Regions from separate parts of the Paenibacillus sp. FSL R5-0517 genome, predicted to be linked through region 1. Evidence: riboswitches for the same ligand, from Rfam matches in the RefSeq annotation. Region 1 holds a riboswitch; each other region holds the start of a gene.

Region 1 (3,623 bases):
AAATACTTTACTTTTATTTCAGAACCCTGTATAATCAATTCTGTTGCCGATTATTTACGACATGCGGTCGTGGTGGAATGGCAGACACGCTATCTTGAGGGGGTAGTGGGCGTATGCCCGTGGAGGTTCGAGTCCTCTCGACCGCATCATATGAACGATGAAGAAGAAGCTTTCCATTAATGGAAAGCTTCTTTTTTTGCCTGTTTGAACAGTCTGGTACCAGAAGTTGAAAAAAGGCCATCCATTACCGGGGGTAATGGTGCTCTACCTTCCGGCTAAGGGTGGCAGATGTACTATTTTTGCAGCAAGTTCTTGATATCTTCTTCAATCTTGTCAGGTGTTGTTTTGGGAGCATAACGTTTAACTACCTGTCCGTTCTGATCCACAAGGAATTTGGTGAAATTCCATTTGATTGCTTTGGAGCCGAGCAGGCCGGGTGCTTCTTTGCTAAGGTGTTGGAAGAGCGGGTGAGCACTTGAGCCATTCACATCAATTTTCTCAAACATAGGGAAGCTCACGCCATAATTCATCTGACAGAACTCCGCGATATCGTCGGAAGAACCTTTTTCCTGGGCAAACTGGTTGCTTGGAAATCCAAGGACTTCAAATGGCGCATCCTGGAACTTGTCTTGCAGTTCTTGCAGACCTTTGAATTGAGGTGTAAGTCCGCATGAGCTTGCCGTATTCACAATCAGTAACACTTTATCACGGTAGTCGGACATTTCAACTTCTTGACCGCGAAGGGTATTCACTTTGTAATCGTAGACTGTCATCTCAATCGCCTCCATGATATCATCTGATACCTTTCATTATATTGGTTACAATTAAATAATGCAAAACTAATATGGTGTTAAAAGAATCAAAACTGGCAAGTTGTGCAGAATGCGTGAATGAATTACGAAGTGATTTACGCCAGAGTGAGAATTAGATAGCCTTGACGAGGTGGATAGCGTATAACCTTATTGTAAGCGTTATTATATATGAATAATGGCGAAAATCTGCCGATTCGGTGATCTGTCCGGACTTTACACCGTCATGGCACGGGTGTATGATTCATATCGTAATTTCAATTTAAACTAAATTGTACCTGAAAAACGAAACAAACGATAATATCGCTCAATCTTAACTTAAGATATACGAACGATGTTTTAATCGCTGAGTTTCCATTCATTCATGAGTGGGAAACGGGGGAACCAACGGAATGCGCTGTCCAGGACAGTAGGCATTCATGGGGTGAATTTTCCGGTGACAGCCGGAAATAGGGCGACTCTCGCGCCCGAATCCGTCAGCTAACCTCGTAAGCGTTAAAGGGAGAGGCAACAAGCCGTACGCTGGTTCATGGCGTTTTCGCCATGGATTCTTTAAGAAGCGTTCGGGAGGCCTTGGTCCCCCACGCTTCTTTTTTGTTGTCTTTTCACGCCAAGGGAGGAACGAATGATGGATACTGAGATGATCTTAGTGACTGCTCCTAATGAAGCAGGACGCAAATTTATCAAATTGCTGATGTACAAAAAAATGCCGTTTGCCGTTCTAACCAACAGTGCAGGGGAAGAGCGCAGACTCCGTAGAATCGGAGTAGAACATGTCATTCGCATGAATACGGCTGCAGCTCAAAAATGGTTTTTGCCGCAGGCAAGCGTTGGCAACGTGTTTATTTTCGAGAACAGTCTGAATCTGACCTGTCGTTATTTACAGATCTGTCGATCGTGGACATCGAAATCCCTATGCGTCATTACGGAGCAAAGCCATCCGAAGGGGATCTATCGGGGAATGGGTGCAGACCGGATTGTATATTCACTCAATGGGGAAGTCGGCTTTCTCCTCAATGGGTAATGTCATAGCTTGAGATTGCTCAGGTGTAAGGTGCCTGTTATAATTGAATGTATCGATAAACGGAAATTTGAGGAGACTCGTGCATGATGGTGAGTCTTCTTTTTTATGGTTTTAAAGGTAGTTCAAAAAGTCCGCTTTTGATTACGAAGGATGCCTAGCGGCATCATCAGCATCGAATATGAAATTCAGCCGAAATGTCCGTTGCTCACGTAGTTTTCCCTACGCTCCGCTACTCCATTTCTAGCTTCATTCCATCTTCTCGATACTGAAAACCAGACTTTTTGAACACGAACTTTTAGATTGCCTGTGGCTTACAAGGAGGAATTGGCGTGCCGGATGTGGGTGGATTAAAGTGGTTGTTTTTTGATGTTGGAGATACGCTGGTGGATGAATGGGAGCCGGTTGATGATATTATCGGACAGTTCGTTCGCGAAGCCTGTGCTTTGGGGTATCCGGTGAAGATTGAGGCGGTACGTGAACTGTTCGCGAACTGTTATCAGAAATATGAACAATGGCCCATGAGAGTGGCGATTCGCACATTCATTGAAGATGAGGGACATCAGAAACAGATTCAGGACAAGCTGAAGTTTAAAAAAGATCTTGAACGACCTTTTCCTTCAGCGGATTCCGTACTTCAGCAGTTGTCGCGGTATTATCGCATTGGCATTATCGCCAATCAGAGTCCTGGAACGGAAGAAAGACTGGAGAGTTACGGACTGCGAAAGTATGTTGATGTTCTGGCATGCTCGGCTGAAGAAGGGGTGTCCAAGCCAGATCCAGAGCTGTACGCTGTAGCCCTGAAACAGGCGGGTTGTGCACCGGAGGAAGCCGTCATGATCGGGGATCGGATTGATAACGATATCATTCCTGCCCGGAAGCTGGGCATGCGTACGATTCGAATTATGCAGGGGTACGGAAGATTCCAGCCAGACCGATCGGATGACGAACGCGCGGATTGGACTGTGGATTCATTGGATGAACTCCTGCCTTTACTGGTGCCGGATCAGGAATAGATGATTATTTGTTAGAGCTCGGAGTTTTACTACAAAAGAAACACCTCGCTGTACTGCAATAATAAAGGCTGATCAACTTGGTATTGAATACCGGAGTTGATCAGCCTTTTTGATGTTTAGTCGATAAGACGAGATTAGAATAACCGGATCGTCTGAATGATCAGATATACATTCAGCACAACGATAATTGCGGCAATGACCCATGAGATGATTTTGAGCCACAATTTGTTAGCGAATGCACCCATGCTTTTTTTATCACTCGTGAACATGACCAGAGGGATTACCGCAAAAGGTAATTGAAGAGAAAGTACAACCTGACTCAAAATGAGCAGTTCTTCTGTGCCGTGTTCTCCTGCAATTGCTGTGACAATTACTGCCGGGATGATGGCGATCAGACGTGTGACCAGTCTGCGCAGCCAAGCCGGAATCCGAATGTTGAGGAAACCTTCCATAACAATCTGCCCTGCGAGTGTACCTGTAAGGGTAGAATTCTGGCCTGATGCTAACAGCGCCACACCGAACAGGATACTTGCGATTGTAGTCCCTAATAGGGGTGTGAGCAAGTGGTAGGCATCGGAGATCTCGGCAACCTGCGTCATGCCGGCACTATGGAATACAGCAGCTGATACAATCAGGATGGCCGCATTGATGAACAAGGCGAGTGTTAGCGCGATTGTAGAGTCCATGGTCGAATAACGAATCGCTTCTTTTTTGCCCTGTGGTGTCTGTTCGATCTGACGCGTCTGCACAATGGAAGAATGCAGATACAGATTATGC
Region 2 (3,623 bases), 1.6 Mb from region 1:
AGAGAACTCTTCCCGTGTAATCTGAAATACACCGAGACGTTTGTGGAACTGCTTACCGTTACAATATCCGATACCCAGCAGATTGCCCATCTCCATGCGACGTGCAGCAGCCTGCGGATGCACAATAAGTCCTGCCGCGATCAGGTCCTCCCAATCGATCAGGCTAGGAGCGCCTTCGTATGAAGTATGTACACGTGCCAGAGCATGACGGATTGCCTCCGGTGAGGCATTCTCCACCCCAATATCCCCTTTGCGTGTGGCATCGGCTTCCGGAATGAAAGCATGTTTGCAACCAGGCACCTTATTCGCAATGATTTTACGAATGCGTTCGCCGGCATGATCCGGATCTGTCAGTACAATGACTCCCCGTCTCTCCTGAGCAAGCGCAATCCGGTTCAGAATGCGTTGGTTGATGGCTGATCCACCTGTTTCTATGGTATCGGCTTCCACGGCCCGACGGATGGCTACCGTATCATCACGGCCTTCCACCACAATGACTTCTTTTATCATGTTCCATTTCTTCCTTTCTAACGCAAAAAGAAGAGGAATATCCTCTTCTCTGCCAAACGGCGGGGGAGACTGAATTCAGACCCCTCCGCCGCATATTCCGCATGAATCATTCATGCAACTATTTTATAGCATTCCCATTTCAAAGTAAAACGATTTTAGTTCGCTTCCGGCTTCACCGGACCGATCACGTAGACCGTCTTGCCTTTCTTGCGTCCAAAATTCAGGGCATGCTTCACACTGTCATAATATACGTCAATTTTGTTGCCTTTAATGGCACCGCCTGTATCTTCCGCACGACGGAATCCCAGACCTTCGATATATACCCACCAGCCAATTGGTATGACTTTGGGATCAACCGCAATGGTGCGTCCTTCCGTTACACGAGTACCAGAAGCTGTTTTGGTTCCAATGCCAGGCTCTTCGGAAGAGTAGGCAGTCATGGATACATTCTTAAGTACTTTGGAGTATTTAAAAGAAGTCCCGGATACGGTAATCACTTTGCTGCCCGAGGCAGATGTTTTCTTCGAGTTCGTTGTTGTAGCTTTTTTCGTTGTTGAAGTCTGAGCTGATACGGTCTGAATCTCTGGTTTTTTCACGACCGGTTTTGCTTTGGTGCCGACAGCAATAACTTTATCTACACGATTATTCGCGACAGATTTGCCGACCATTTTTTTGGAGACCAATTCTCCATCCTGAAATACCTTTTCGATGTGCTGTACAATTGTGCCTTCTTTGCCGTTCACAACGACACGGTTATCCCCTTTGTACAAGCTAGGGTCAGCCGTTTTAATTACTTTGTAAGCGATTGGTTGTTCTACATCCACTGTACGCTTTGTTACGCGCACTACACGGATCTTCATATCTGCTTTGATCGCAGTTCCAAGCGCCGGATACACCTTATCATTACTTTCAACTTGAATACCTGATTTTTGAATTGCATCTTCTACCGATGAATCCGTTGTATACAGAGTCTTGGTGTCTCCGTCTGCCGTAATGTTAACTGGAACGGCCCGCTCAATAACGATTCGGTCTCCATCTGTAATCGCCCCGTTCATGGACATGGATACCTTATCGTGAGGGCTGACTGTGATCGACTGCTCCTCCAACATTTCCTGAAGCATTCCTGTACGAGTCTCTACCACCTGAGCTTTGCCATCAATAACCAGTGAAATTTGTTTCCCGGCCTGACCGTAAACGACTAACAAGATCATGATTGTAAGCGCAATTGAGAAAATCGCGATCAATGCCATTTGACGCATGTTCTCATGCTTCCACCGCAACGCGAAAGACTTACTGGATGATCGTGACTCATGGGTCTCTTCTGGTTGGAATGTGCCCACTTCTCCGTCCTCCTTCATAGCCTCGCCGTCTAAAGTAACGCATGATGTCTTTGACGTGACTATACCAAATTTTCTACAGAACACAGATCGAACCAACTGATCGGTTCTGCACCATGAATCAATCTTCGCAACATGATGTCATCCTCCTGAATACCTACCGTATGATGACAACATTTCTTTTATTCAAAAACAAAAAAGCCAAAGAAAGAGTGTAAGAGGAACTCTTTCGTGGCTTCCGAATGATTTTGAATATCGGAAATTCATGCACGAGGTTGCCTCTCTTTTTCCGCTTGCGAGGTTAGCTGTCGGGTTCGGGCGAAAGAGAGCCGCCCTATCTTGGGTCACCCGCTCATGGCGGACGCCCTTGAATTCACCCCGAGACCCAAAGAAGAAATCAAATACGGCTTCGCAGTTCCCTTCGCTGCTTTTGGGTCAGCGAACGTTGCGCATCGGCCAAATTCACCGATGTTTAAGCCCTATTGGTTCCCCCGCTCTCCGTTAACGGAGACTCAGCGAGACTGATTCATGAAAGTAATGTTGTTTCATCGGAAAGTGTCCCTTTGTTCATCCCCCGAACATCTGTCCAATTTTCCGCACAACAATTCACTGAAAAGATGATATCCTGTTTTGATGCATGTTGTAAAGCGTTGATCAAGTACGTTTTTCTGAATATTTGGTTAAAATATTGTAATATTCTTGATTTATTTGGATCAAAGGGCAAATTAACTCCGCTTACCTGCCTTTTTCACCTCATTTGCTCGTTTTTTTAACGAATTCCAAATCGTTCCATGGCATTTTTGGTGGTTATTGCAGCAATTTCCTCCACCGAAATGCCTTTAATTTCCGCAGCTGCCTCTGCAACCAGACGTACATGCGCTGTCTCATTTCGTTTCCCGCGATAAGGGTGAGGTGTCAAATATGGAGCATCGGTTTCAATGAAAAATCGGTCCATCGGAACCTTCGCCAGCACCTCTTTGGGTTGCTTTGCGTTTTTGAAGGTAATCGGTCCTCCGAAGGAGAGATGGAAACCCATATCGAGACAACTTTTCGCTGTTTCCCAGCTGCCTGAGAACGAGTGCATCACACCACCAACCTCACTCGCCTTCTCTTCACGCAAAATTCTTATGATATCCTCATGTGCATCCCGATTATGGATGACAATCGGCATGTTCACTTCACGCGCCAAGGCAATTTGTTGTCGTAATACGCGATGCTGTATTTCCTTCGGTGAAGTATCCCAGTGATAATCCAATCCAATCTCACCGATTGCCACCACTTTTTCATGCTTGCATAAAGATGCAATCCACTCCAAATCCCCCTCCTGCATTGTGATCGCATCTACGGGATGCCAACCTACAGCTGCATAGATAAAGTCATACGTTTCAGCGAGTTTCATTGTGGTTGGAATTGTCTCCCGGTTAAAGCCAATGTTGATCATGCGACCAACTCCTGCATCCACAGCACGCTGAATCATGTCCTCGCGGTCCTCGTCGAATTGTGGTGCATCCAGATGTGTATGTGTGTCGAACAGCATCATGTCTGTATCTCCCTTCATGTCGAAATAACGACTATCTTCTTTTGAAAATTTAATTGGTGAAATTCAAATTTTTTAATGACTCATACAAAAAAACATTTTGGACAATCTGTATATTACATCATTACGTTTGTTTCTTCACAACTACAATATATAGAAGATATAAGGATATTCTGATCTACATATTGCTGATTGTGCTAACTTTGCCTACTTTCATTTACAAAATTATGTCGATCTAC
Region 3 (3,623 bases), 2.4 Mb from region 1:
TTTGGAAAAGGAGGCTGTTATTATGCGCGTACGCCTCATTATGCTGATGGTTATCGTTGTTTTTCTCGGAGGATATCAAGCACCACCAGCTTCATCACGGGATGCTTCAGACCCGCCAAGTGAATCGGTATCCAATACTGATTCCGTGGAAGAAGAACAATTAACATTGGGACAGTTACGTCAGAAATATGCCGATACGTTCAAAACTAATGGTCCTTCAACCAAACAGGTTGCGTTAACATTTGATGATGTGCCCGATCCACGGTTTACTCCGCAGGTGTTGGATCTGTTGAAAAAGTATAAAGTCAGAGCTACGTTTTTCATCGTTGGTAGTCGTGCTGAGAAGCACCCCGATTTGGTAAAAAGGATTGTTAAGGAAGGGCACATCGTTGGCAATCACAGCTACAATCATCCGGAGTTCAGTAAGCTGTCGATGAATGCCTTCCGCAAACAAATTTTACATACCGGGGATATCATTCGCCATTTGGCGGGATATACGCCCAAGATGATTCGACCTCCGTATGGAGACATTAATGAAGAACAGCTGCAATGGGCTGCCAGACAACATTATAGTATTGTGAACTGGAACGTTGACTCTCTGGACTGGAAAGGTCTTTCCAAGGAAAAGGTGAAAGATAACATCCTGTCTGCTGTAAAACCTGGCTCCATCGTTCTACAACATGCAGGAGGCGGTGTTGGATCGAATCTGAATGGCACGATTGAGGCTTTGCCTGAAATTATTGAGGAACTGCGTAACCGGGGATATGAACTGGTCACCTTGGACGAAATGCTGGGATTACCGAAGGCGAAAGAATAGAATAACCGTGTTAGGTAATCATGGAAATATTAAAAGGGTGCTGTTCAATCGCAAGTTAGCGACTGGCAGACACCCTGTTTGAATTCAGTTTAAATGAAATTTACGCTCTACTTCAGAATGTACAACTCGATATCCTGAAAACCAAATGTGCTTACCGACTGTTTGCTACCAGGGATAAAGATATCAATCCGGTGACCCTTGATTGCACCGCCCACATCACGTGCTGTAGCCACAAAAGCCTGTTTTGGCAATCCTGGATGGCTGTGACCCGTTACCAGTACTTTGGTTCCAAGAGGAATGACACTAGGATCTACTGCAATCGTACCCAGTTCAAGGTCATTTCCGAAATAATCGACCGCACCCCATCCTCCATTTTCAGACGGATCTGCAGAGTATGCTGTTGCTTTCACGTTCACAGTTTTACTATAATCAAATGTTTTACCCCACGCTTGAACCACTTTGTTATCTGTGTTAACGTCCAAGCTTGCTGTCGTAACCGTTTTGGCTTGGGTCTTGCTCTCCGTCGCCGCGGCAGCTACATTGTTTGCCTTACCGGGAATAGTAATTTTCAAACCACCATAAATGTTGTAAGGCGAAATGTCATTGTTTGCTTTAACTAACGTGTTCATTGATACTCCGTATTGTTTCGATAAGGTGTAGAAGGTATCCCCCTCTTTGGCCACATGAACTGAATCGGCGTGAGCCGGAACGGCTTGAATGAGCATTGCTGTTGTCATTAATGCTACTGCTGTTTTGGCTATACGTTTCTTGTTAATCATGGTCTTCCTCCCTCATTGTGCCTGCGAAGTTAGTTGTCGGATTCGGATGAGGAGCCCACCCTATAGGTCCATCATTACATTTGAAACGATATGTACCCCTAATTCACCCCAAGCAGTGTGCTGTAGATCTTCCCCCTGCACTATCTGCATCGTTACATCCCCCGCACTCCCTGTCCGGAAGTTTCGGCAGAGTTCAATATATCACAATTTTGTAACCTGAACTTGTAGTAATTCTTACCAAATGGATTCAACATGTATAAGCACGTGTAAGAATATTGAATAATCTAAAAGTGTTTGGGCCAGATATCCGCTATATATTTGGTAACAGAATAGTTACTTTTCGAATCCCATATGTAATTATTTTCAACAAAAAAATAGCGTTACCGACTCGAAGTCAGTAACGCTATTTAATCGATTCATTTAGAGTACTTTCGCAAGGAAGTCACGTGTACGTGAATTTTTCGGTGCTCCAAACACCTCATCAGGTGTTCCCTCTTCCACAATAACCCCGCCATCCATGAACAGGATACGGTCTCCCACTTCACGTGCAAACCCCATCTCATGCGTTACGATGACCATGGTCATCCCGCCTTCTGCAAGACGTTTCATGACATCCAGAACTTCGCCGACCATCTCGGGGTCCAGTGCCGATGTAGGCTCGTCAAACAGCATGACATGCGGCTGCATGGCCAGTGCTCTAGCAATGGCGATCCGCTGCTTCTGTCCACCGGACAGCTGATTCGGGAATACATCTTTTTTATCGTACAAGCCCACGGTGTTAAGCAGATCAGCAGCAATTTTTTCCGCTTCCAGCGTGGATTGTTTCTTTACTTTGATCGGAGCGATTGTGATGTTTTGTTCTACCGTTTTGTGTGGGAACAGGTTGAAATGTTGAAACACCATACCCATTTTCTCACGAGTTGCGTTAATGTTGTGCTTCGGATCGGTGATTGACACGCCTTCAAAATCAATCTCTCCCGAGGTAGGTTGTTCCAGCAGGTTCAGACAACGTAAGAATGTACTTTTCCCTGAACCGGAAGGACCGATGACCACGACAACCTCACCTTTGCCAATCGTCACGTTAATGCCCTTAAGCACATCGTTATTTCCATAAGATTTGTGTAATTGTCTAACGTCTATCACTTGCACTCAACTTCCTTTCCAGTCGTCCCAGCAGCTTGGACAAAATGAACGTCATTACAAAGTAGATGGCTGCTGCAATCAAAAATGGACTCAAGCCTTGGTACGTAATGTTTTTGACCACACTTGCCTGATACATAATGTCCACCATACCGATAACGGAGATAATGGAGGATTCTTTGATGATGGTTATAAATTCATTACCGATGGCCGGTAATACAGCTTTGAAGGCTTGCGGTAAAATAATATAACGCATTGCTGCCCCTCTACCCATTCCCAGGGAACGAGCTGCTTCCAACTGACCCCGATCCACACCTTGAATACCTGCACGGAAAATCTCTGCCAGATAAGCACCACTATTAATTGAAAGTGTAATGATACCTGCCTGAAGTGCAGTGAAGTTAATGCCAAAGCTTAGGGAAAAACCATAGTAAATGATCATTAATTGTACCAGCATTGGTGTACCACGGATCACTTCAACGTAAGCAGTACCGATCCACCGCAAAATTGCAGCGTCATGCAAACGGAACAAACAGATGATCAATCCAATAATTACCCCGAAGATAACCCCAAGTGCAGACAACAGAAGTGTGTAGCCTATACCTGTAGCATAGAAACTTTTGTACTGCCAGAATACTTGGAAAATATTTTGTGATTTGTTTGCTTTGTCCGCCATCAAGAGGCTGGCGTCCGTCACCATCTGATTGATTTTATCTTCGCTTTTCAATCGCTCCAGTGTTCCATTTACGGCTGCTAGCAGCTCGGTATTGCCTTTACGAATCCCGATTGCCGCTTCTGCTTGCTCTTCGTCCGGAACAGCAGCAGCAAGTCCAATGATATCGTCCAGATAACCTGCAGCCACGGTATCTTCTACGATTGCCGCGTCA
Region 4 (3,623 bases), 1.5 Mb from region 1:
CAGCATATGTTCATTGCGGCACTCTTATTTCTTTATCAACTCATTTGGGGATATTTCTTCTATCGAATGGTACAATCGGCAGTCATCCCACTCCTCCTGCGCTATCCAGATTCTGATGCCGGGGAACTGAGTACACTTTTGTTCAAAATGGAAAGCCAACTTAACCTATCTACCCATCCGGAGGTTCATCGTTATCTATGGATTCTGGGGGGCATGCTGCTGGTTCGCATGTTGATCAGCCCCCTTATTCAGGCAGGACTGCTCTACTCACTTCAGCACTTTAATTCTACAGAAGAGCGCATCCCATTCGTCCGTGGAATCAAAAAACTGTGGAAACCGATGCTGCTGCTGCACACCATACGTACATTATTGATACTTCTGCCCGCCTACTGGCTCATACCGAAGCTCTACTCGATCCTCATGGACGGATTTCATTCCCTTCAATTACTTTTGCCTGGTATACCTTATGTTGCTGCCTGGATTGTATATGGATGGGTCATCCACCATGTCATGCTCTACATGCAGTTCGGTGTGTCGGCACCAGAAGGAGAAGGCGGGGCTCACGGCACCCTCAAAGCACTCTGGATTGCACTGCGTCATCTCATCGCCGTTATCGGCATTGCTCTCCTGCTGGGCGGAGTCCACTTACTCGTCTTTGGGGCATTCACTTCAGCCTCATGGTTATTAACGGGACTTACCGGACTTATACTACAGCAGACGTATCCACTTGCCAGATGTCTATTGAGTCTGTGGAAAATATGCAGCCATTTCCGATTGTGGCAGTCCAAAGTATCCAAAGGTGAGAGCATTTAGTTTAAAAATTGTTACCATCACATGTTAAACTCATGGCTTGCTATGTACTTATAAATAGGCAAACCTCAACCTTTCCCCGTCAAAGGTCGAGGTTTTTTTTGCTAATTTTGTTGCTAAACGTTGCCAAAGACGTACTCCTCTGTTACAATAATCGCAGTGAGTTTTTAGTAACAACTTTGTAATCTTTACATTCATATTTGTAACTACTTAAAATTAAATCGTCATTTCTTGATTTCGCAGGTGCATAACTAGCATAGCCAAATTCCTGGCACCTGGGAAGCGGGGGAACCAGTTATGGGTGAATTGATCTTGCTACAGAGGGATCATAGGGGACCTTCAACCGAATCCTTAAGCTAACCTCGCAGGCGTTGGAAGGGGAATATCTCTTGTTCAAGAAGAAATTAACCGCAGCTGTACTTAGCATCACATTCGCATTATCGCTTGGTGCAGGTAGCGCATTCGCAGATTCAAAAATGGATAAAGTAATTGATTCAGCAATGGGAACTACATACAAAAGTGGGGGAACAACGCTTAACGGCTTTGACTGCTCCGGATTTACACGGTATGTATTCGACAAATTGGGTATTGATTTGGCACGCCAATCCAGTTCCCAATTCGACATGGGCGATTCCGTATCCCGCATGGAAATGAGAGCTGGCGATCTGGTATTCTTTAATACTACAGGTAAAGGCGTATCCCATGTAGGAATCTTTGTAGGGGATGGAAAGTTCGCACACTCTTCTTCTTCCAAAGGCGTTACGATCAGTGCATTGAGTGAAAGCTATTGGGCCAATCGTTATGTTGGCGCTAAACGGATTATGAGCACGGACGCGTATGAATCACTGGCCCTTGACTAGGGACAAGCTGAGCAACATGATACTGTAACCATGAACCATACTGTAACGAAGCAAGAAGCATAACAGAACCGCCCGGTACATTCTCCGCAGGAATGTATCCGGCGGTTTTTTTGTGCTTCCATCCTGATTCATATTGCAAGTTACGCTCGGGGCTATCCTGCAACATCAACAGGCTCATTTTGTCCTCGTTCGTCCGTGCCCTTATGATGTTTTTACCCACCCTGTTATAATATAAACGGAATTACCGGAACTTTTGTTTCATATTTTTCTGGTAAAGGGAAACTTGCCAAATCAATATCTCTTTTGTAGAGTGAACTAAGAGTTCTGTGTCAAGGAAAGGAGCATGCAGACGTATGAAGGAAGCCCCTGTGACGTTTCATGTTGTACCGATGCAAGAAGAACATGCGGAGCTCATCTGCAGTTGGCAGTATGATCCGCCTTACAATATCTATAGCTGGCTCCCCTGGGAGCAGATGAAAGCGCTGGAAGTGGAATTCGGAGATGCACAACTGCGGCAGGAGCAATATGCGATCGTCCTGGATCAGAATGATCGTATATGTGGATTTGCTCAATACTTCCCACTTCAAGGGGTAACCCGGATTGGCCTCGGGATGCATCCAGAGCTTTGCGGACAGGGTCAAGGGACAGCCTTTGTCACGGCCATTGTACAGGAAGCTATTCGCCGAAATCCCACGAATGAGATTGATCTGGAAGTGCTCACTTGGAATGCTCGTGCCATTCAAGTCTATCTAAAGAGTGGATTTGTCACCCAGGATACATACGAACGACAGACCCCAAGCGGCTTGAAGCCCTTTCACTGTATGGTTTATGAAGGGCCTCGTGATTAAAATCCATTGCAAAACAACCAAATTTGCGCCTTGTTATGTGATTAGTTCAAAAATTTCCCACAAAATGCTATGATGTCAGTACAGGTTCCGTTATAATGATATGGATAGTTTCAGGTTAGATGATCTTTCATTCTGGAGGGGACATAAGGGATGCACAAATGGATCATGAGCGGAGTATTTTTTGCAGCATGCGCTTTAGCTATTGTTTTAATGTTTACGCTTCCAGGGAAAGAAGAAGTGGCTGAAGAAGCCAAGCCAACCATGCCGGAAGTCACATTGGATGCCGGACAGGCTGAAGCACTGGTCAAAGCCAATTGTATCTCCTGTCACGGGGATCAGCTTCAGGGTGGTGTAGGACCTGCTCTAGCAAACATCGGCAGCCAGGATGATCTGGAGAAGATCTACACTACGATTGTCAAAGGTAAAGGTGGCGGCATGCCTTCCTTCAAGGGCAAACTGCAGGATGAAGAGATTGCTAATATCGCCATGTGGCTGTCAGAGAAGAAATAATCTCTGCACGCGCATAACAAAGAGGCCCTTAATCCCCTTTTGGGAGAATAAGAGCCTCTTTGTTATGCTATTGATTAGGCATCTGCCGCATGCTCGGCCAGAAAGGCCTCCACTTCACGTGCGGACGGCATCCCGGACTGGGCGCCGAGCTTCGTCACGGATAACGCGGCCGCACCCATGGCGAAGCCTACGGCCGCGTCCAACGTCTCACCGCGCGCGAGGGCTACCGCCAACGCGCCGTTGAAGCAATCGCCAGCGCCGGTCGTATCGACGGCGCTTACGGCGTAGCCGGGCGCACGGCATGCGCCGGCACGCCCTGCCTGTACGCGGCCACCAGGCGCCGCCGCGTACACAGCCCCCTCGGGGCCAAGCGTCGTGACGACAGCCGCCCCGAGGGATGCGGCGAGCTCTGCGACCGCCGCATCCAGGTCTTCCGGCCGGAGATGATCCCGGCCGGTCAGCACGGCAAGCTCACTGCGGTTCGGCGTGACAACGTCGACGCACCGCAGGAGCTCCTGGGGCAGACCCGGCACCGCGGGAGCCGGGTTGAGCACCACCAGTGCGCTGCCTTCAGCCGCCAGTTGGGCGGCGCGGG

Evidence for each region. Region 1 has a riboswitch for cyclic di-AMP ahead of MKX40_RS06985 (hypothetical protein). Riboswitches for the same ligand answer to the same signal wherever they lie in the genome.
Region 2: it holds a riboswitch for cyclic di-AMP, as region 1 does, so the genes downstream of both, MKX40_RS00150 (ubiquitin-like domain-containing protein) here and MKX40_RS06985 (hypothetical protein) in region 1, are expected to answer to the same signal.
Region 3: it holds a riboswitch for cyclic di-AMP, as region 1 does, so the genes downstream of both, MKX40_RS17390 (3D domain-containing protein) here and MKX40_RS06985 (hypothetical protein) in region 1, are expected to answer to the same signal.
Region 4: it holds a riboswitch for cyclic di-AMP, as region 1 does, so the genes downstream of both, MKX40_RS00530 (C40 family peptidase) here and MKX40_RS06985 (hypothetical protein) in region 1, are expected to answer to the same signal.

The regions. Positions count from the first base shown of each region.
Region 1 covers NZ_CP150235.1:1,600,251-1,603,873, forward strand. The annotation lists tRNA gene MKX40_RS06975 (tRNA-Leu) at 64-146, shown strand; gene MKX40_RS06980 (glutathione peroxidase) at 294-773, opposite strand; cyclic di-AMP (ydaO/yuaA leader) riboswitch at 1,144-1,319, shown strand; gene MKX40_RS06985 (hypothetical protein) at 1,435-1,833, shown strand; gene MKX40_RS06990 (HAD family hydrolase) at 2,163-2,846, shown strand; gene MKX40_RS06995 (Nramp family divalent metal transporter) at 2,981-3,623, opposite strand, start outside.
Region 2 covers NZ_CP150235.1:31,694-35,316, reverse strand. The annotation lists gene rnmV (ribonuclease M5) at 1-510, opposite strand, end outside; gene MKX40_RS00150 (ubiquitin-like domain-containing protein) at 666-1,850, opposite strand; cyclic di-AMP (ydaO/yuaA leader) riboswitch at 2,122-2,375, opposite strand; gene MKX40_RS00145 (TatD family hydrolase) at 2,617-3,387, opposite strand.
Region 3 covers NZ_CP150235.1:3,955,618-3,959,240, forward strand. The annotation lists gene MKX40_RS17385 (polysaccharide deacetylase family protein) at 23-817, shown strand; gene MKX40_RS17390 (3D domain-containing protein) at 925-1,596, opposite strand; cyclic di-AMP (ydaO/yuaA leader) riboswitch at 1,599-1,795, opposite strand; gene MKX40_RS17395 (amino acid ABC transporter ATP-binding protein) at 2,017-2,739, opposite strand; gene MKX40_RS17400 (ABC transporter substrate-binding protein/permease) at 2,726-3,623, opposite strand, start outside.
Region 4 covers NZ_CP150235.1:107,604-111,226, reverse strand. The annotation lists gene MKX40_RS00535 (hypothetical protein) at 1-813, shown strand, start outside; cyclic di-AMP (ydaO/yuaA leader) riboswitch at 1,059-1,196, shown strand; gene MKX40_RS00530 (C40 family peptidase) at 1,236-1,670, shown strand; gene MKX40_RS00525 (GNAT family protein) at 2,024-2,518, shown strand; gene MKX40_RS00520 (cytochrome c) at 2,669-3,028, shown strand; gene rbsK (ribokinase) at 3,103-3,623, opposite strand, start outside.